2 regions of the Brevibacillus sp. NRS-1366 genome follow, and region 1 is predicted to be linked to the other one. Evidence: riboswitches for the same ligand, from Rfam matches in the RefSeq annotation. Region 1 holds a riboswitch; the other holds the start of a gene.
The links. A riboswitch is a leader RNA that binds a small molecule or an ion and turns the genes downstream of it on or off. The one in region 1 is predicted to bind glycine.

Region 1 (10,595 bases):
AGTTTTGAGGTGTTACCGATCATCACGTGCGACGCATCTACCTCCAGATTGAGTTAGAAGCTTACTTACGTGTTGCGGTTTCCCTTATTCACTAGGTGATCGTGTAAATCATCCATGGCACATCGCCTCCTAGAAGACTAACGCCTGATTGAAAACACACCACCGAGCTCGATAAAGGTAGTATGATCCATATTCATTTTTTCATGCATGCCAGCCGTGATTATTTCAGGATGTGTTTCTGTATAGCAATCAAAAACTGCTGGTTGCTGTAAACAGTGCCACCAGCCAATACCGGATCGACTGCATTGACGTATGCTTGATTCGTTTTTACTGCTTTCAAGTTTGTCCATGGAAAGCCTTGTTGCAGCTGATCGAATGCAGCTGCGTCGGCAGTTGCTCCGATTTTGTCCACCATGACAAACAGGAAGTCAGGGTCTGTTTGTGTCAGAATTTCCATGGTAATCGGCATGCGCTCGTTTGCTTTTGCGACAATGTCTGGTTCCTCAAAGGCCAATTCGGTATAGAGCAGGTGGTTGTACCTCTCGTCCTTCGGATAGACGAAAAAGGCACCCTCATGAAACCATACGGTCAGGATTTGTTTATCTTTGAATGAAGCGAGCTTGTCACGTGTGGTTTGCGTGTTCTGCTTTAACTTGGTTATAAGCGTATCAACATTTTCTTCTCTTCCGCGGACATCTGCCACAAGACGCAGATTTTCTGCCCAATGCGCACCACTCGTGGAGACAGGGATGACTGTTGCTGCGCTTTGCAGCTTTTGGATGTCTTCTGAAGAGGTTTTATCCGTTGTCAGGATTGCGTCAGGCCGCAGGGCCGCTAGCTCGCTGATGTTATCCGCGATGTTCCACGGAAGATGCTTTGCATTTTGGGTGATGGTCGCATATGCCGTTGGGATTGTACCGTTTTTATCCATCGTTGCTGCAAACGGTGGGATTCCGAGCAACAGGGCATCTTCATACGTGCCATGAGAGCCGACGAATGCGATTTGCTTTGTGCGGGCCGGGATCTTGTAACTGTTACCAAGGTACTCGACCGATCGTGTCGGTTTGGGCTCTGCGGTATTGTCAGAGGTGTTTCCCGCAGGTCCGCCCGTGCCGCAAGCTGCCAGCAGGACGAGCAAGGCAGCCATGGGGATAGTTAGTAGCCGTTTATACATGCACGTCACTCCGTTCTTAACTTTCATAGGTTCCGGTAAAGGCGAGTCGTCACTGTAAATTATAGGCTACCCGATCTATCAGACGCTGTTGCATTTCTGAACATTTTCAAACGTTCTCTTGCAACCTTTTTCTTGTCTGAATTCAGGAGATGTTCTACGATGGACAAAACCGACCTGAGGAGAACCGACTGAGGGCATCTGAGGTGATAATAGATGGAATTGCGCCATTTGAAGACGTTTCATGTCGTTGCAGAATGCCTCAATCTGACAAAAGCAGCAGAGATGCTACGGTACAGTCAACCGACGATCAGCTTGCAAATTCAAGCATTGGAGAAGGACATCGGTCACTCGCTTTTAAACAGGGTGGGAAAGAGGACTTTTCTGACGCCAACGGGCAAGCTGCTGAAAAAACATACGGATAAGCTGTTTCAAAATCTGGAGGAGCTGGAGCAGGATTTGCGCAGGCTGGAAAAGCCTTTTGGAAATTTGAGCATAGCTGCACCCGAATTTTACTGCAGCTACTATTTGTCACAGCTCTTGAGTATTTATTTGAAGCTCCATCCGCAGGTCCAGATGAAGATGCTATGTTACAACAGCAAGGAAACGATCAAGCTAGTCGATACCAATCAGGTCGATATTGGAATTATTGCGGGTTCTGCCAATCGACCAGGGATCGAAGAGATTTTGATTGATCAGGAGGATCTGGTGCTCGTAGCCAGTCCGCTGATCGTCAAATCGAGAAACGCAGCGGAGCTCTTCGAGGAATATTCATTTATTTCCTATGATCTGGAAGGGACCATTAAGGAGTGTCTGGATGAAATCAATTGCGTCCCTCGGTCTACGATCGAATGCGGCAGCGAAGAGGCGATCAAGCGAGCAGTGATGTCACAAGCAGGGATTGCCCTTATCAGTGACGTCCTGATAGAAAAAGAAGTAAATCTGGGAACGCTTCAGGTCCTGCACCGTTTTCCAAAAAGGCTGTTGACGCACTTGATCTATCCGCGAGATCTGCGGGATTACAGCACGGTCAGCAGCTTCATTGATGTTTTAGTGGATGTATGGCCAACCTTTCGATTGTGATGGTATAGGCAAAAGGGAACTCGGTCTTTTAACAGCCAGGTTCTTTTTTTTCGGGTCTGAGAACACGTTTTGGTTTGTACCTAATAATTTCTTAATGGTTATCATTGAACAAACTCATTTTTCATGAAATTCAAAATGAACTACTATAAAAAAACAGAATTATTTTGAAAAAGGAGAGATCGGTGTGCCTCAAAACAACAAGGTTGGATCAACGGGCCGAAAAAAAGGGATTAACGTTTTTGTTCTGCTGTTTGGGGTTTTGGTAATCGCAACGTTCCTTACCTACATCGTGCCTGCTGGCGAATACGCCCGGGTGGAAGTAGACGGAAGAAATGTGGTTGATCCACACTCATTCCAACAAGTAGACTCGACGCCTATCTCTTTCTTTCAGCTGTTTAGCTCAATCCATACAGGGCTGGTAGAAGCAGGAGATATCATCTTTTTTGTTTTGATCATTGGGGGAACGTTTGGAGTGCTGACGGCGACAGGTGCCGTTGATGCGTTCATCCGCACCTTGTCCAAAAAGCTCGGTGACAAGGAGAAATGGCTCATACCCATCATGATGCTGTTTTTTGCATTCGCAGGTGCGTTTACGGGCATGGCGGAGGAAACATTGGCTTACATCCCGATCCTGGTGCCTTTGGCCGTCTCGCTCGGGTTCGATGTCATTACCGGAACGGCGATCGTGCTGGTCGGGGCTTCAATCGGCTTTACAACAGCAATCATGAATCCGTTTACAGTCGGAATCGCTCAAGGAATTGCCCAATTGCCGATCTTCTCAGGCATTGGCTATCGGATTGTGTTGTTCATCATCATGTACGTCGTTTCGGTCAGCTTTATTTACCGCTATGCGATGAAGGTGAAGAAGAACCATGCTCTCGGCTTTTATGGAGAAGGAGGAACATTCGAGGCGGCCGCTCCATCGAATGATCAACCTTTATCGAAAACACACAAGCTCGTCCTCACATGCTTTCTTCTCAACTTTGCTGTTCTGATTTTCGGTGTGCTTCAATTCAAATGGTATATTACTGAAATTTCTGCCCTGTTTGTGGTTTTGGCGATTGTGATTACGATTATCGGCCGCCTGTCAGCCAATGAACTGATCGAATCGTTTATGAAAGGGGCAGCGGGCATGTTGACCGGTTGCCTGATTATCGGTCTGTCTAGAGCGACGCTGGTTGTCTTAAACGATGGACAAATCATCGACACGCTGTTGTATCATGCTGCCGGCGTGCTGGATGAAATTCCGCCTACGCTCAGTGCCGGAGGAATGTTTATCCTGCAAGCCTTGATCCACTTTGTTGTTCCATCCGGCAGCGGACAAGCAGCGCTGACCATGCCGATCATGGCACCTTTGGCCGATTTGGTGGGCGTCACGCGGCAAACGGCGGTTCTCTCCTTTTCTCTGGCTGATGGTATTGGAAATATCATCTACCCGACCTCCGGCTATTTTATGGCGGGACTGGCACTTGCGGGCATCCCCTGGATTCGTTGGGCCAAATGGATTTTGCCGCTGATTTTGATGCAGTATGCCATTGGACTGGTTGCTGTCTTGATCGCAAACCTGATGCACTATGGACCGTTTTGACAAAAGCTGATTTGAACGGAGGAATCATTCTTGAAAATCGTATCGATTGAAGTGTTTGCTACCCAGTTGCCTTTGCTGCAACCGTTCATCGTCGCCTACGACGAGTTCCATGAATTGCCGAGCATCATGGTCAAAATCACGACGGACACGGGGATCATCGGCTATGGAGAAGGTATGCCGGATCCGCATGTAACGGGAGAATCCTTTTCCAGCACTTATGAGATGCTGGCGAAAGATATAGCGCCGCTCGTCATCGGGCAAAATCCGTTTGATATTGAAAAAATTCACCGGATCATGGCAGAAGCGGTCTATGCAGCACCATCGGCAAAAGCGGCAATCGATATCGCCTGCTACGATGCCATGGGCAAAGCCGCAGGCCAGCCCGTCTACAATCTGCTCGGAGGCAAAGCGCACGAATCGCTTGCAGTACCATACGTCGTGAGCATTCTCGCTCCCGAAGAAATGGCGCGCCAGGCTGCCCAGGCGGTAAAGGACGGCTATACGTGCATCAAAATAAAGGTTGGCACAGACCCGGCTGTCGACGTAAAACGTATCCGTGCTGTACGGGAGGCGATTGGCGAACACATGCAGCTGCGCGTGGATGCCAATCAGGGATGGCGGAATGTAGCTACCACGATGCGCGTCTTGAAACAGGTAGAGGACTGCCAGTTGGAATGGATTGAGCAGCCGGTGCTGGCCGACGATCTGATCGGCTTGGCCGAAGTCAGACAGAAGACGTTCATCCCCGTGATGGTCGATGAGGGACTGCACGGGGACAAGGAAATGCGCGAGGTGATCGTCAGACAAGCGGCTGACCTGATCAATATCAAGCTGATGAAATGCGGCGGACTGTATCCTGCCCTAAAGCTTGTAGCCCAGGCGGAAATGGCCGGAATCGGCTGTCAGGTCGGTTCCATGGTGGAATCAGCGGTTGCGACAGCGGCAGGTGCGCATCTCTCCATGACAAAAGACATGATTTTTTCCAATGAGATGGTAGGGCCGCTGATGTTCTCCCGTGATTTTGGGAAATTGAACTACGATAAATATCAGTTGCAGTTAAGTGACCGCCCGGGGCTCGGGGTGGACGTGGATGAGGAAGCTGTGCGTGAATTAAGCGTGCACACCTGCTTCATCGGGTAAAGGCTGCTAAAGGGGAAAACCAGAAATCGCTGGGGCAGGTCTTGACCAGGTTTTCCGGTTTTTCTTTTTTTACGTATTGCCGATTCCTATACCGTATATGCACAATCTGGGTAAAGAAGAGATTTTTCTAGTTGAACAAATAGAATATGGAAATTATACTCTGATACATAGATTTACGATGCATGATATATCTATGTATGAATGAAGCATGGGAGGACCAATGAAAATCAATAAAGAGCTGATGAAGGGCAGTACCGTCATCCCGATTTTAACCATGCTGGGTCAGAGCGTCAGAGATGCATCAAGAGATTCGGCTGGAGCTGGAAAGCCACTTCAATGATCTGGTCGAAGAGGGAATGGGAGAAGGCTTAATGAGGAGGAGGCGATCCGGCAAGCGATACGGAGAATGGGCGATTCCGCCATGGTCGGGAAGCAGATGCACGAGATTCATAAACCAAGGGTAGAGCGGAGCCTTCTTTCCGGCGTGGTCGTTTTTTTGGCAATAGGGTTGTTTACCATGTACGGGGTTCAGGTCGATTTCATCTTACTGGATTTTGCGGCCATTGCGTCGTATTTGTTCCTGGTGAGTGCTGCGGGAATTATACTAACCAGAATGTGGCGATATCAGGGTGCCGCCGTGAAACTAAGCGTATTGATACTGTTGCCAGGCTCCCTTTTTATCCTGAGCAAATCGCATGTAGACCTTATGCTTTACCTCGTTGGGGTAAGCACGCTCATCGTTGTTGCAAAGGGCAAGTGGAAAGAAAAAAGCTTGTTTTTGCTCGCGGGCACGGTAACGGCCGTGGGTGTTTAGATTAGTAAAGGGTACGTTCCGAGAAACATTGCTGCCTGGATGAACCCGCATGATTCACTGCAGGGAGACGGTTATGTGAGAGGAATCGTCCCTTTATTTTTCCTGTCTTTTTTCTGGCCGATTTTGATGTCCTTGGGTATGCTGCCGATTGTGAAATTAGGGGACAACAAAAGAAACACCCTCACTTTTTCGGGTGAAGGTGCGGCGAAAACTAATCCTTCAGTTCTGTAATGACCTCAGATGCACGCTTTTCATCAGGGGTAGGAAACATCTGGAATTGATGCTGGATCTCGATTTCTTTTTCATCCACGTTGGAACGGTTCTGCATGGACCGTTCCTTCGCCGTGTGTTCACCATGTTTTTCGCTGCTTTCCATGATCAGTCACCCCCTCAAACAGGTAGGGTTTACAACAAGGCAACGCTTTATTCCAAAAAGAGGAAGAGATGTCTGGAGAAAACATCGCTAAATGGTAAAGCCGACGCATTTGTAGCGATGGACCTGTTCGAATCCGAGGTGAAGCGCTATTTTTTTCGACGCGTCATTGTGCGAGGAACAATCCCAGTAGGCAAAATAGCCGTTTTCCATAATTTCTTTCACCACAATGCCTTTGCTCCAGACCAAGGCAGTTTTCGGTGAGTCGGCTTGATCTGTAAAAATCCAACCGGGATTATTGTTCTCGATCACAGCAAGAATTTCGGGATGAGAATGTCCTTTCTTCTCTATTTACACGTCGTATTTGGCTGTAAGCTCGGATAAATAGCTTTTGATGCAATCCAAAAGCTCTGGGGAATATTTCACCGCTACTTCTTTCCCTAAGCTAATGAAAAACTTTGCGAAAAACAGAATGTCACTCTTTGAAATACTGCCTTCCAGCCAACCGGTACCATCCGGCCGAATATGGAGCATAGCAACTGACCAAGGCTCAGCCTCGCACGTCTGGACGCCTTCTTTGGTCAGTTCTGCAAAAAGGGTGACGTCCTCGGGTTCCTTCCCTCTATTTAAACGTCGGTTTTCCAGGTGAATATGACGCAGATCCAACGGTTTCGATGACGAAGGGGCGACAGCTTGAATGCGATCACACCTGAACAAGCGAATGTCATCACTTTGGAAGCAATGGGCAGGACAATACCAGAAGCCGTTCCGTGTATAAATTCCAATGGGTTGTATCTCCCGACTGTCCGGTTTTTCCCGAGATTCGTAATCGATCAGCAAGACTTTTTGCTGGATAGCTGCGTCGAGGAGGACGGATAAATATCGTGAGCTGGCTTGCCTGGTAGGCGTGACAAAATCCACACGGTTCTTCATTTGATCAATCCGATCCCGGATGTCTTGTGGCATATAAGCATAAAATTTGCTCAACACCGAAGACGATTCGGTTTCAAAAGGCAGGGAGGAATAGTGGCGAAGGGCATGGATCGCAAAAAAAATGGCGACGGCTTCTTCCTCGGAGAAGGCAATCGGAGGCAGAAGTCTTTCTTTCAGCACGCGATAGCCGCCATTAGGCCCCACTTCCGAATACAGTGGCACCCCTAATTCACTTAATTCCTGCAGATCCCTTAAAATCGTTCTTTGGGAAACGCCAAATTCTTGCGCGAGCTCTTTGACCGTAAATTTCCGCTTTTGGTTGACGGTCATCATTAATTCCATCAGTCTTTTTGATTTGGGCATGGCATGACTCCGGTTTTCATAATTATGACAAGATTTGTCACTATTATCTGTTAGAGTGGGGATGAAAGCAAGTGAAACTAGCACTAGAAAACAAAGGAGGAATAGTTATGCCGACAAGAAAATATTTTCAATCAGGTACGCTCAAGCTTTCTTACCTTGACTATGGTGGAGAGAGTCAAAATGTACTGCTCCTGTTACATGGGCATATGAATGATGCACGAACCTTTTCCGCATTTGCGTCTGCATTCAAAGAAGAGTGGCGAGTGATTGGCTTGGACCAACGCGGTCATGGCTGGAGTGAACATTCGTCCGAATTGGATTATTCGAGAGAGAGCTATATCAATGACATACAGAACTTGATTCAAACCGAGCTGGGCGGACGACCTGTGACAATCGTGGGTCATTCCCTGGGCGGAGTCAATGCGTATCAGTTTGCCGCGCGTTACCCTGATCTCGTCAAAGCTGTCATCGTGGAAGACATTGGAGTAAAAATTCATGCCGATTTATCCTTTGCCGAGCAGCTCCCCGAGCGTTCTGCCTCTCTACAAGACTTGAGGGCGTCGATTGAACGGACAGGGGTTGTGGCCATCGACTATTTTTCGGAAAGCGTATTTGAGGATGAAAAAGGGTGGGGATTTCGTTCTGATTTGAAAGGAATGAAAATTTCCCAGCAAAACATAAATGGCGGGTGGTGGGAAGACTGGCTTGCCTCTACATGTCCCATTCTGCTGATTCATGGCCAAAAAAGCTTTATACTAGACGAAAACCAAGCCGAGCTAATGGTATCGCGAAGACCAAACACCAAGCTAGAAACGTTTGAACAATGCGGTCACGGTGTCCATTCAGATGACCCAAGCGGCTATGAGCAGGTTGTGAAGAATTTTCTTGTACAGCTGAAGTAAAGCCTGTGCGAGGGGGGAAAGGGGAAACAAAAGCCCTCTTCCTCCCAAAAAGGTGCTCACTCAAGAAAGATTACCTGAATAATAACTTTTTTCTGAATTGACACAGATATGACTGCTGTGATTTACTTAATAAAAAGTTATCCATCAATTGAATAGCGGCGGATGATGATTGTAGGAGAGACTAAACGACTGGTTTAGCACCGAAGGAGCAAGTCCCATAAAACCCTTGGGATCAATCTCTCAGGTACAAGATACTACAATTGGACGCACCTCTGGAGAGCGCTGAGCACAGCCACCCAAGGGGAATACTCCGAGCACCATATGCGGAGTTAAACTCTCAGGTAAAAAGGACAGAGGAAAGGTAGAGTATCGTCACTCTATCTTTCCTCTGTCCTTTTTTTCGTGAAAAACGTCGAGACGTTTTTCAATAAACGGGATGTGACCACTTGCGGGCGAGTAAATGGTCATGACCGTTTTATATGTAAGGTCATGAGAGAAAGATGGCGAGATGGGAAAGGAGGAAACGAAAAAGAATATGGAGCTTACGGTCAAAGACGCGGCTCAAAGCGAACTCGGCAAACTCAGCTTCCCAAAGGATACGGCTCTGCGGATTGACGTAGTGCTGTCGGGGGATTGTGGTTGTGCATTCTCTGTCCAGCTCGCAGTGGATGAGTTGCGAAAAAACGATACGCTGATCTATCAGAATAGCATTCCCTTTTGCATCGACCTTTTGACCAAAAGAAATCTGGGCGACGTGCTCACACTGGACTATGATCTTGTTCTAGGTTTTTCGTTATCCAGTCCAGACGAATTGTTCTCGGATCGGCTCCAGATTCGCTTGAGCTGATCACCTGCAAGAAACAAAAAGAGAAAAGCGGAGGGAATCATGACAGAGAATGGAAACGGAAGTACGGAGCAGCTGGATGTCTTGGTCATCGGATCTGGACCAGGTGGATATGTAGCAGCCATTCGCGCGGCCCAATTAGGCAAGCAGGTGGCGATCGTAGAAAAAGATGTGGTCGGCGGTGTTTGTTTAAATAGAGGCTGTATTCCATCCAAGGCGCTCATCTCCGCAGCGCATCAGTACGAAGTGACGACTCATTCCCATGAGATCGGACTGCAAGTAGCGGAAGTCAGCGTCGACTTCGCGAAAGTACAAGAATGGAAGCAAAGCGTGATTGATAAACTAACGGGCGGCGTCAGCTCCCTGCTCAAAGGGAATAAGGTCCAACGAATCAAAGGGGAAGCAAAGCTGGTTGGGGACAATCTGGTACAAGTGAACAACGGGGAAGAGGCGAGTCTTTACCGTTTCTCACATTGTATCCTCGCTACTGGTTCCCGGCCGATTGAACTGAAAGCCTTCCCGTACCAGGGACGTGTACTTTCCTCGACGGAAGCGCTTAGTCTCACAGAGATCCTGAAAAGCCTTGTTGTGATCGGTGGAGGCTATATCGGAATTGAGCTGGGCCAAACGTATGCGAAGCTAGGTGCCAAAGTAACGATACTGGAGGGATCGGACTCTATTTTGCCAGGATTCGAAAAAGAGATGTCCCGCTTTGTTGGACGAAAGCTAAAGAAGCTGGGGGTAGACGTACAGACGGGAGCGATCGCAAAAGAAGCGCAACAAACCGCAGATGAAATCACCGTCACGTATGAGACAAAAGGGGAAGTGCATCAGATCACGTCTGAATATTTGCTGATTACAGTAGGTAGACGTCCGAATATCGATCATCTCGGACTCGAAACCGTCCATATAAAGCTGACGGAGCGCGGCTTTATTCAAGTGGATGAGCAGTGCAGAACAAGCGTCCCGGGCATTTATGCGATCGGCGATATCGTGGAAGGCCTGGCATTGGCGCACAAGGCTTCGTACGAAGGGAAAATCGCGGCGGAAGTCATTGCCGGGCAGGGTAGTCGAGTCAGCTACAAAACGATCCCTGCTGTCGTTTTTTCCGATCCGGAAATAGCAAGTGTCGGTCTCAATGAGACGGAAGCGAAGAGCCAAGGCTATACGGTTACAATCGGCAAATTCCCTTATGCGGCAAATGGGCGGGCACTGTCGCTAAATGCCGGTGATGGTTTTGTCAAAGTCATTGGGGACGAACAGAAAGGAGCTATTCTTGGAGCGCAAATCGTTGGTCCGGAAGCATCCAATCTCATTGGAGAGCTCGGGCTGGCGCTTGAAAAAGGACTTACGCTAAAAGATATTGCCCATACGATTCACGCCC
Region 2 (10,595 bases), on a different contig from region 1:
TCTGGTTACATTACGTTAGATTAAAAAATAGCTTCTCTTAAATTCTTACCTTGGTTGGATGGTAATAAGGCTTACTGCCAAAACTCGTCATCAATAGTTCATACGTATCCACTCTGCGGTCTCTGAGCATCGGCCAAATTTGGCGTACTTTTCTGTTTTGTTCCAAGTCAATCTCGGCAATGAGTACCTCATCGGTTTCTGCATTGGCCATTTCTTGGATGTGTCCCCATGGATCAATAACCAGACTGGATCCCATATAGTGCATATCATCTTCTATGCCGACCCGATTGCAAAATGCTACCCAAACGCCATTATGTATGGCGTTGGCTTTTTGCATGGTGCAAAGAGCTTCAAAAATGGTTCCACCTATGTGATCTGTTGGCGGCAAACCATCAATATACATTTCCACTGTAGGTACCAGAATCAAATCAGCGCCACGCAATGCTAAAGAACGCGTAACTTCGGGGAACCAGGCATCATAACAAATGGCAATTCCTATATTTCCCGCTGCTGTTTCATAGACTGGGTAGATTGTATTTCCAGGACCATAATAAAACTTTTCATTAAAACCTTTGTTTTCAAAGGTATGAACCATCCTTGTGGTTCCGAGCAATGTGCCGTCTGCATCAATGCAAACTGCGCTGTCATAGTACTCGCCAAGAAAGCCTTCTTCCATATAACTCGCCACAATGACAATATTCTTTTCTTTTGCTTTTTGGCACAGAAACTCTGATATAGGTCCTGGAATGGATTCGGATGATTGAAATTTTGAAACGTCATGCGGATGTTTAGGGAAAAACAGCTCAAATCCGATTTCCGGGAATAGGATTAATTTTGCACCTTTTTCGGCTGCTTCATCAATTTGAGCAGCGGCTTTTTTTAAATTATCGCTCATAGAAGGTAGTGCGCTAAGTTGACCCAATGCAATTTTCTTTTTCATTTCCATTTTGATTCTCCCCTTTTTTATAATGGTTAAAAGAATATAAGAAAATGAACGAATGAAAAAACAAATTTTGTGCTATTAAGTCCTCCTTTCCTTTATAATGAATTCGCTTTCGTGTTCATCACCTCCCTAAATACAGCTATCCGATCTAGGTTAGCGCCAGATAAAATTTGTACAAGCCCAACACCACTAACCATTTGCTTATCTCGGCGGTGATCTCGCCGCATCTTTCATTGATAGAGCGCTTCCAAATAATTTTTGTCTCAGCTCTTTCATGCTCCTCCACATATCGCAATCCCCCATTTTTTCGCTCATCGTCAACACCCTCTTTGAATGCATAAATTACCTTTACTCCCTAAAGAAGAGCGATGCTTGTCCAATTTTTTCATCTTCTTCTACAACCGCATGGACGTCGGGAAGTGACACCTCCGTATGTTTTTTGGATGCGCAAAAAAGGACAGAGAGCCGGCTAATCGCCGTATTCTCTGTCCTGGGTACCTGAGAGTTTAAACGCTCTATTCGACCGTCCTTACCCCTTTGGTGGCTGTTCGCTCTCTCCAGAGTCGCGTCGGATGGCGGTTCTTTTACCTGAGAGATTTGTCTTCGGCTGGCTGGCCGTCGACTTGCTCCTTCGGTGCCCGGTGGTCCTTGTCTTTCGCTCGGGTCTCTCCCTGCCATCGTCATTCGCTTATCAATTTGCGTAATTCATGTATTACACACCTTGTGTATGCGCGAAACAAATAAGTTCGAAAATTCTGAACCAAAAATCAATACTATATCTTCCCCGCGGCCTTGCTTTCATTGACTACGGCAGCTGAATCTGCAGATGGTCGTTACGGGAGAGATCTCTTTACTTATACCCAAATCTTTAAATATTTCTGAATAATTACGATTCCTTCTGTCCTGCAAATTTATTAATTTCTATCACTATGATAAAAGTAACCTGATGAAAAAACACCATCCAATCAACGAGTTATTTTAACCATCCAATTGAAATGGACGACTTGTAGTCGAACAGCACCGCGTGCTTGCTAAAGAAACGACAACCGATGAATTAGCCGGTTGCCGTTTCTTGGTCTTGATTACGCAAAGCTTAGTACCTACGGAATATTACTATGCTTTATAAGCATATGACCCGAAATCTAAAAACTACAAGCGATATCGCTGATAGATTACTTTACTCGTTTGGAAAGTGGATGATCTTCTTTAAGTTCTAGCAAATCCCATAGGTTTCCATATAGATCCTTAAATACCGCAACCATCCCGTACGATTGATCTTGTGGCTCTCTCACAAATTCTATTCCTCTTGCGATCATTTCATTATAATCTCTCCAAAAATCATCAGTGTTCAAAAATAGAAAAACTCTACCGCCAGACTGGTTACCGATAAATGGCTCTTGTTCAGGTTTGGATGCTCTAGAGAGTAATATTGTGGTGCCGACTGAACCAGGGGGAGAGACAACTACCCACCGTTTATCTTGTTCGGGCTGGTATGTATCTTCAACTAAGGTAAAATTTAGTTTCTTTGTATAAAACTCTATCGCCTCATCATAATCTTTTACAACTAGAGCGATATGGACTATTGATTGAATCATTTTCGCAACTCCTCCAGATTTAGGGCTTTCGAATACGCTCAATCCATATAGTAACATATTATTCCATGACCTTTATGCTTGTCATAATGACTCCAATTGTATAGTTATCTAATGAGCACCCTTTTCACTCAGTAAGTCTCTACCTCTCCCTCCGATTACTGTAAGGATGATGTTTCTAAGGATGCCATTTCAGTTCGTTCAGGTTGACAACTTGTCCCAACGAGTTGGTGAATCCAAGACTTATGCTACGATCCTCTTTTGAACTAGGTTACTCATCTTCCAGACTGGATAGATTGGTCTGCTTTCGATTTACCAAATAAATAGCGAGCATGATCAAAAACAGTCCAGCTACTAAATAAGTACTAAATGACTCATGCAAAAATGCTACTCCGACAGCTACCGATATCAGCGGCACAATAAATGTGTATACTGCTGCACGACTAGCCTCCCCTAAGCTAATAAGTTTAAAATAAGCAATGGAACCCGCGGGCACTCCAATAATAGCTCCATACAGAAGACAAGATACATATGTGCTATTCCAAACGATAGCAGTCCAATCCTCAATAACCAAACCGAGGCAAATCAATATGGTTCCTCCAATGATGCATTGCATCGCAACGCTCCATAACAAGTCCACTTTCCTCTCTACTTTTTTTAGATAGACGGTGCCAATTGCCCAACTAATTGCCGTAGAAAGTGCGAAAGAAATCCCAATGACAGAAATTTGACCGGACATTCCTTCTACACTGACTATGGCGACCCCTAAAAACCCGAGGATAAGACCAACTATTTTTATGACTGATATCGATTCCCTGAGCCAAAGCCAGGCAAAAATCCCCACGAGTATGGGTTGGAGATAGACAATAACCGAAAATAAACCGCTTGGCAAGTAAGTTAACCCCATCGTCTGTAGTCCGAAAAACAGGATGATATTAAAAAATGAAGAAATGAGATAGACAGGCCAGTTTTCTTTGAAACGAATCCGCCTACACCTTGGAAGTAGCAAAATCAGCATTCCCAATCCCCCAAGAATAGTGCGCAACCCAGCAAAAAGAATCGGTGGCGTATAACTAAGCGCAATCTTGTATATGGGCCAGGACAGCCCCCAAACCAAAACAAGAAAACTGATCAATGAAAACATTTTGATCCGCGAAAGTTCCCCCCTTGTATTCATCTCCTTGCACTTCGTAATTCTGCTGACCTTTTCTCCCCACTCATGCGACTTCTCAAATGATCTGGATCGATCTCAATAAAAGAAAAGAAAAGCGAAAGCTCTGTATGATCACAGGCCTTCGCCAAGAGCGTCACTATTTTATCCGATAAAGTAAACAGAGTAGATTACTGTTTCACGAAAGATCTTCAGCGGTTTCATTTACTAGTACTCGCGATGTTATAATCGGCGTGCATATCCGTTTTTCCCGAGACAGACTCTTTTACAAACAATACCAAGATGAGGATTGCCAAGACGTAAAAACCTGATGTTACCATTAATGCTGTCCCCAGCCCCCTAGACATAGCCGCCTGACCGATGATAAACGGAGCAAACGCACTGACTCCTCGAGCAACATTATACACTGTCCCCAATGCTGTTCCGCGGATAGAAGTAGGGAAAAGGGAAGAAAAGAACGGACCGAATCCCGCATAAAATCCATTCACAAAAAATGATACAAAGGCACCAAAAAACAGTAAAATGGTTGCCTCCTTGATTAAGAGGTAGACTGGCACCGATAGCGCCGAAATGGAAAGGAAAAGTATGAACGAGGTTTTTCGACCGATCTTGTTAGCGATAAAGCCAAATCCGATATACCCAAAAAATGCACCTAATTGAGAGACAATAATCCAATTCGATGTTTTCACGATATCCATGCCCTGCCCACCCTCACTGACTGGCGAAGACAAGTAGGCAGGAAGCCATGTTGCTAGTCCAAAAAAACCAAGTAGAGAAAATGAACCAAAGAGTACGCAGATTAAGGCAGATTTGCCGTGGCTTGTAATGATCGTGCCCATCGTTTCCCTAAAAGATAATCGCTTTTCTTGCTCTTTCCAGACATCTGGCTCTGGTGTGTGTTTTCGAATCCAAAGACCGATCAAAGCTGGGAACACACCGACAAAGAAAACTCCACGCCACCCAAATTCAGGGACGACGAAAGACGTGATCAAGGCTGCTACAGCATAGCCGACAGCAAATGCGCTTTGTACAAAAGCCATCGCTATATTCCGCTTTTGGGGTGGCCACGTCTCCATAATCAATGTCGCACCTGTCGCCCACTCTCCACCAATCCCGATACCAACAAGAATTCTAAGTATCATTAACTGTGTTGCTGTCTCAGAAAAACCGCAGAAAAACGTGGCGATCGAATAGACGAGAATACTAATAAACATCGATTTGGCGCGGCCCCATCTGTCCGCAATGAAGCCAAAGATAACACCGCCAAATGCGGAAGCAAAGAGAGTAGCAGAAGCAATCATTCCCGCAACTGATTTTGTCAGTCCAATGTCTTGAATAATATAGACGATGACCATTGAGTATAGCATCAAATCCATAATATCCAGCATCCAGCCAAGATAAGCGGCAGAAAACGTGCGCCATTGATCTTTGGTGACCCCTTTATACCATTTGTTATTCATCTATCCATACTCCCTCCCCAATTAAATCTTCTTGGTATTTGCTGTGTTTTTCAGAAAATTAAGTCAATCGATATCGGAACTATAAACCGTGTACTCATTCACAGACTTACAATCTTCCCCTTCGTTCTCAAACGCTTTCATTTTACGCTTCATCGGAAAGTAATACATGACAGCGGGTAAAACCAATCCAACAACCCATGCGATGTCCGCTCCGTTGAAAGCCTTTGCGAAAACTCCTACATAATAAGTAGTGTTGATAAAAGGGATTTCAGCCAAAATGGAGATGATAAAGGCGAAGGTGGCGATCCAATTAACTTTTCCGTAGCTGCCGTTTATGTCAAAAATATCTTTAACACTATACTCGCCGTGGCGCAGTAAATAATAATCGACAAGATTAATGGAAGTCCAGGGAATTAAGAAATAACTGATAAAAAAGATAAAGTTAATGAAAAACGATAGGAAATTCCCTTGTCCTCCTATGCATAAAACCGTACCTAACGCTGTGATAAAAAAGATGATCCCCATTCGAACTTTCGGGGTAACCTGGAACTTAATAAATGGCTCGAATGTCGTAACCGTGGACATGAAAGCACCATACAGATTAAAGACATTGATGGCTAGTTGCCCAAAGATAATGATCATATACATAATCAGTGCATATCCGCCAAATAATTCAGCTAGATTTCCTCCAGAATTGTCTAGGTAATTAGGGATCGCTGTGGTCAATAATACCCCTAAGACCATCATCCAAATTGTACCGACAATTGTGCCAGCGTAACTGTACCAAAATGTTTGGGAAGGTGGAGTAGTGATGGGAAGATATCGTGAATAGTCGGCAACATATGGAGCATAAGACAATTGCCAGGTTGCAACGATACTGACAGCTAATAAAAACGTTGATAAATCAAAGTGGCTTGATGACCAACTACCTGCTGGCAAGGGCAAATTCAATACGAGATAGGAAGCGATGAAAAAAACAATCACTGAAGTCCATGATAGCAGCTTCTGCATCTTGTGGATCAAATCATGTCCAAACAGGGTAATTACGAAACAAAAAGTATTCAGAATGATGATACTCCAAGTCTGGTCGATCGAAAATGCATGACTTAAAGTTTGGGCTCCAAGCACACCACTACTAGCAAAAAACCCCATATAGATGAACATGCAAATGAACAATGGAATTATCGCACCAATGACACCGAACTGAGCACGACTTTGGATCATTTGGGGAATTCCTAGTTGGGGGCCTTGCGCAGAATGTGATGCCATGAATATCGCACCTAAGAGGGTACCGATAATAATGGCAACTACACTCCAAAATAAGTTAAGTCCTAGACTAACCGTTATGGCCCCTGTTACTAAAGTGGTAATATGCATATTTGCACCAAACCAGATGGGAAACAAATCACGGGCCTTCCCATGGCGTTCTTCCACCGGGATGTATTCAATACTACGCCTCTCAACCTTCATTCTACTTTCCCTCCTGACGAAGTCGTTTCAATAGCGTTTACACCGAGTTGTTAGTCATGTGCAATCTGTACGATTCTAGAATCAATTGAATTTTACCATTTGATCCCGCTGTTCCATCCTTTTATGGGCTGTACAGGCTTCATCTAAACGAAAACGCTTGTCAATGAACAGCTTAAGCTGTTAGTTGCCAGGAGTGAGAAGGTCATTTAGGACGTCTTTTTTAATGTCTCTGCCGGTACCGTCGATAAGTTCCGAAACTGTATTCCACGATGGAGCAGCAAGTTGGAGTTAAGATGATTTTGCGAGAAATAATTGCTGCTTGTCCCGTTGCACTACCGAAATGGAACAAGCCTCCTATTGAGCCAGACATGCCAAACTTTTTTCAAACATCTCTCCACCCAATGAATCGGGAGTACTTGTCCCATGATAGCTTCTGGAACGACCTTTCATATTGGCAAAGCGTGCCTCAACAACAGGAAGCATTTCGCCGTGGATTCGCTTTGCTTATTACGGAAATCTCCAATCACTTCTTTCGGCATTTGGTTCAAGTCTTTTTGAATAACGAACTCCAAGCTTGATGTTCATCAAGTCAACGTTTCCAGAATCTATTTCTGAATTAGGTCGAGCGACGCTGATGAAAGCGGCTCTGCCCCGGTTGCGGTGACCAATGAAGTGCGACCCAATGTCATCGCTAGACCATTCTTATCATCGAATATAATAATGTGAATAAAGAACACCATGCCCGGAACTGCTACCACTGGGTTCCCATGGTAAAGCATGGGCCAATCTATCCATTTTGGAGCGAAAGCGGTCCCCAGACTGTAGCCAGTCGCATTCAAACGGTGTTCACGATGACCAGCAGCATCCAGAACACGAGCGTGTGCATCAAATACTTCGCCAATCGGTCGACCAGGTTTAAGGGCTGCTTCCGCTGCATGAAGGGCTTCAACACATATTGAGTGCATCTGCTTCAAGCGTGGATCAACCTTTCCAACAAGGAAGGTCCGCATCAAGCACGCGTGATAATGACGGTAAACGCCAGCCCACTCTAATGTAAGCTGATCATTAGCATCTAGATGCCTCCGACCGGTGAAGTAGCGGCACATAAGTGCTCCGGGACCCGACCCAATAATGACTTCGTTCGCCGGGTCATCGCCACCCCCTCGGTAGATTGCTCCTTGCAAATCTGCCAGAATATCTCCTTCGAAAGCACCAGGTTTCGTCGCTTTTGCTGCTGCGTATAGGGCCTCATCTGCAAGCTCAGCGGCTCGTTTTACATAAATCAGTTCAGAAGGACTTTTCACCACACGAAGCATATTTACAAGATCTGAAGAATCCTCAAGATTACAAAATCCGTGTAAAGCATCCTCCAACCGTCTAGCGTTGCGACCTGTCAATCCATACGCATCCCACTCCACGCCTAGACGCTTCCCTTCGCAACCATGTTCACGCAGGATTTCACGCAACTGTACCGTTGGCCGCGCATCGGGGCTTTCGACCCAAATCCGGATATCTTCAATAATAGACGTATACTGTGCCTGCAAGCGATCCGGCAATCGAGTCAATAGCGTCATCTTCCCATCAATGCCTAGATACAGGCATTGAAAGAAACAATAACCAAATGTATTGTAACCCGTCAAATAATACATGCTCTCCTGGTGGAACATCAGCAGTCCATCCACCCCCTGTTTTTCCATAGCAGCAATTGTCCGCGCTTGTCGTTCACTAAACTCGTTTCGATCAAAATGAATGTAGTCATTGTGAGTAAAATTTTTTACCGGTCCTGTCATAACACATTGCTCCTTTTCGTTTATAAGTCATCGTTAATAAATTGTTTACGAATATTATTTTTTTGCTATCATTTCACTGTAACCTCAGCAGACCTTAAACGTGCAGTCTCTTCTGGATCAACCTGAAAAGTAATCGGATCAATGGAAACACCGTGCTCTCTCTTTGCGTACTCAATTGTGATTTTCTCGTTCCAAACATCATTTGCTACCAATTGCGGATCTCGCTTGAATGGATTTCCAAATCCTCCTGCACCCGCCTGCTCGTGCCGTATAACATCATTTTGATACATATCCATGCTCACTTTTCCAGGCATCAAGCGATTCTCGGTTTGAGGGTTAAGGATGTTAGAAGCCTTTCGACCGGGCTTACCCCCAGCCAGACCATAAGGCGCAATCTTTACCCGGTCAGCCCGGAGCTGAAGGGTTGCCTCTTTATTCAACAGTCGATATTCGCGAGCAATGCCCAAGCCGCCACGGTACTCCCCGGCACCACACGAGTCGGAAATAAAGGAATATTCCTGAATACGTACTGGATGTTTCGATTCAAGCACCTCTACAGGAGTGTTTGACAAATTTTGTGAAGGATTCGTTATCGCCTCGATACCATCTTTTGTTGGTCTTCCTCCCCAAGCACCACAGACCATGTCTACAATAATAAACGGCTTACGTGATTGATCATAACCACCAATACAAACGACAGAATTACCTCCCTCGCCAGCAGCAGGAACCTTGTCAGGCAAGACTTGGGCCAATGCTCCAAACATCGTATCCACGACTCGATATCCTGTTGTTGCACGTGCTGCAACTGCTGCCGGAAATTCCGGATTCAGCAAGCTTCCTTTAGGCGCTCTCACTTCAATTGCCCGAAACACCCCAACATTGTTGGGAATACTCTGGTCCAAAATACATAACACACTGAGGTACGTGCAGGATTTTGTGAATGAAAAGGTGGGGTTGATTGCTCCTTTGACTTGAGGTGAAGTTCCTTCATAGTCTACAGTAATCGAATCTTCATTCACCGTTAGATTGACATGGATCGGAATTGGGTCTTCCTGAAATCCGTCATCATCCATGTAATCGACAAATCGATAGTTGCCTTTTGGCCATTTGCGGATTTCTTCTCGAGTAAGACGCTCAGCGTAATCCAGTAGTTCCTCCATATATAGTGAGACCATTTCCGGACCGTAGCGCTCAACCAATTTTAAAAATTCTCGCTCACCCACCGTGCAAGCAGCAAACTGTGCAAATAAGTCTCCTATCACTAGATCAGGAACACGAACGTTGCGCTCAATAATTCGGAGCAGGGTTTCATTTTCTTTCCCTTCGCTATACAGCTTCATCGGTGGAATACGGAGACCCTCCTGAAAAATTTCAGTCGAATCGCTCGCGTTGGATCCTGGCACACGCCCACCAACATCCGTATGATGCGTAATCGATACCGCAAATCCCTGCAGCTCTCCGTTATAAAAAACGGGTTTGAACATAAAGATATCTGGTAAATGCATGCCTCCCAGATACGGATCATTCAAAATAATCACATCACCTGGGTGCAAATCATCCCCATACATCGACAGGACTGTCTCAATTGCATCAGGGACCGCGCCAAGATGAAGTGCGATCGTCTTGCCCTGTGCCATCATCCGCCCATAGCGATCACAAAAGGCCGTCGAAAAATCCATTACATCCTTTACAATTTCAGAACGAGCAGTACGAATGACCGTATAAGCCATTTCGTCCACCAATGAATCCAAAGCGTTGCGAACCAAAGCAAAAGTTATCGGATCAATCTGTGTAACATTCCTTTGAGTATCCAAATTAATTAGCCTCCTTTGCTATTTCAAGGACGTGGTCTGTTGGGCCCTCGTAAGATTGTTCTTTTGTAGCGTTTACGTGAATCACGATATTCCCATATCGATCTGAAAGAGCAGAAGCATGCGGTGGTACAATAATAGTAGAATCATATGACTCCACAATAAGCGGTCCATTCACTGGCGTATTCATCAGATCCGCTCTGTCGATTACCGTCGTTTGCATAAAGCCGTATTTTTTACCGAAATAAGCTGTACGGACGTACTTTTCTTTTCCTATTTTCGGCTGCATCACTGTCAGAGAAGTGAGATCAGGTGCATTGGTTCGGACCCCGACTGCACGCAACCGGAGATTGACCAG

Region 2: another riboswitch for glycine. It lies ahead of ACIFQN_RS22665 (nitrilase-related carbon-nitrogen hydrolase); the one in region 1 lies ahead of ACIFQN_RS01425 (iron-sulfur cluster biosynthesis family protein).

What each region holds. Positions count from the first base shown of each region.
Region 1 covers NZ_JBITPN010000002.1:137,510-148,104, forward strand. Annotated here, with positions in the region: gene ACIFQN_RS01380 (ABC transporter substrate-binding protein) at 221-1,174, opposite strand; gene ACIFQN_RS01385 (LysR family transcriptional regulator) at 1,388-2,254, shown strand; gene ACIFQN_RS01390 (YfcC family protein) at 2,433-3,842, shown strand; gene ACIFQN_RS01395 (mandelate racemase/muconate lactonizing enzyme family protein) at 3,873-4,982, shown strand; gene ACIFQN_RS01400 (hypothetical protein) at 5,404-5,796, shown strand; gene ACIFQN_RS01405 (hypothetical protein) at 6,008-6,172, opposite strand; gene ACIFQN_RS01410 (GNAT family N-acetyltransferase) at 6,260-6,382, opposite strand; gene ACIFQN_RS01415 (helix-turn-helix transcriptional regulator) at 6,521-7,465, opposite strand; gene ACIFQN_RS01420 (alpha/beta fold hydrolase) at 7,573-8,367, shown strand; glycine riboswitch at 8,530-8,634, shown strand; gene ACIFQN_RS01425 (iron-sulfur cluster biosynthesis family protein) at 8,903-9,214, shown strand; gene lpdA (dihydrolipoyl dehydrogenase) at 9,254-10,595, shown strand, end outside.
Region 2 covers NZ_JBITPN010000025.1:116,218-126,812, forward strand. Annotated here, with positions in the region: gene ACIFQN_RS22665 (nitrilase-related carbon-nitrogen hydrolase) at 38-946, opposite strand; glycine riboswitch at 1,427-1,506, opposite strand; glycine riboswitch at 1,510-1,627, opposite strand; gene ACIFQN_RS22670 (VOC family protein) at 2,116-2,538, opposite strand; gene ACIFQN_RS22675 (DMT family transporter) at 2,807-3,712, opposite strand; gene ACIFQN_RS22680 (MFS transporter) at 3,907-5,166, opposite strand; gene ACIFQN_RS22685 (purine-cytosine permease family protein) at 5,230-6,636, opposite strand; gene ACIFQN_RS22690 (M24 family metallopeptidase) at 7,242-8,426, opposite strand; gene ACIFQN_RS22695 (hydantoinase B/oxoprolinase family protein) at 8,495-10,240, opposite strand; gene ACIFQN_RS22700 (hydantoinase/oxoprolinase family protein) at 10,242-10,595, opposite strand, start outside.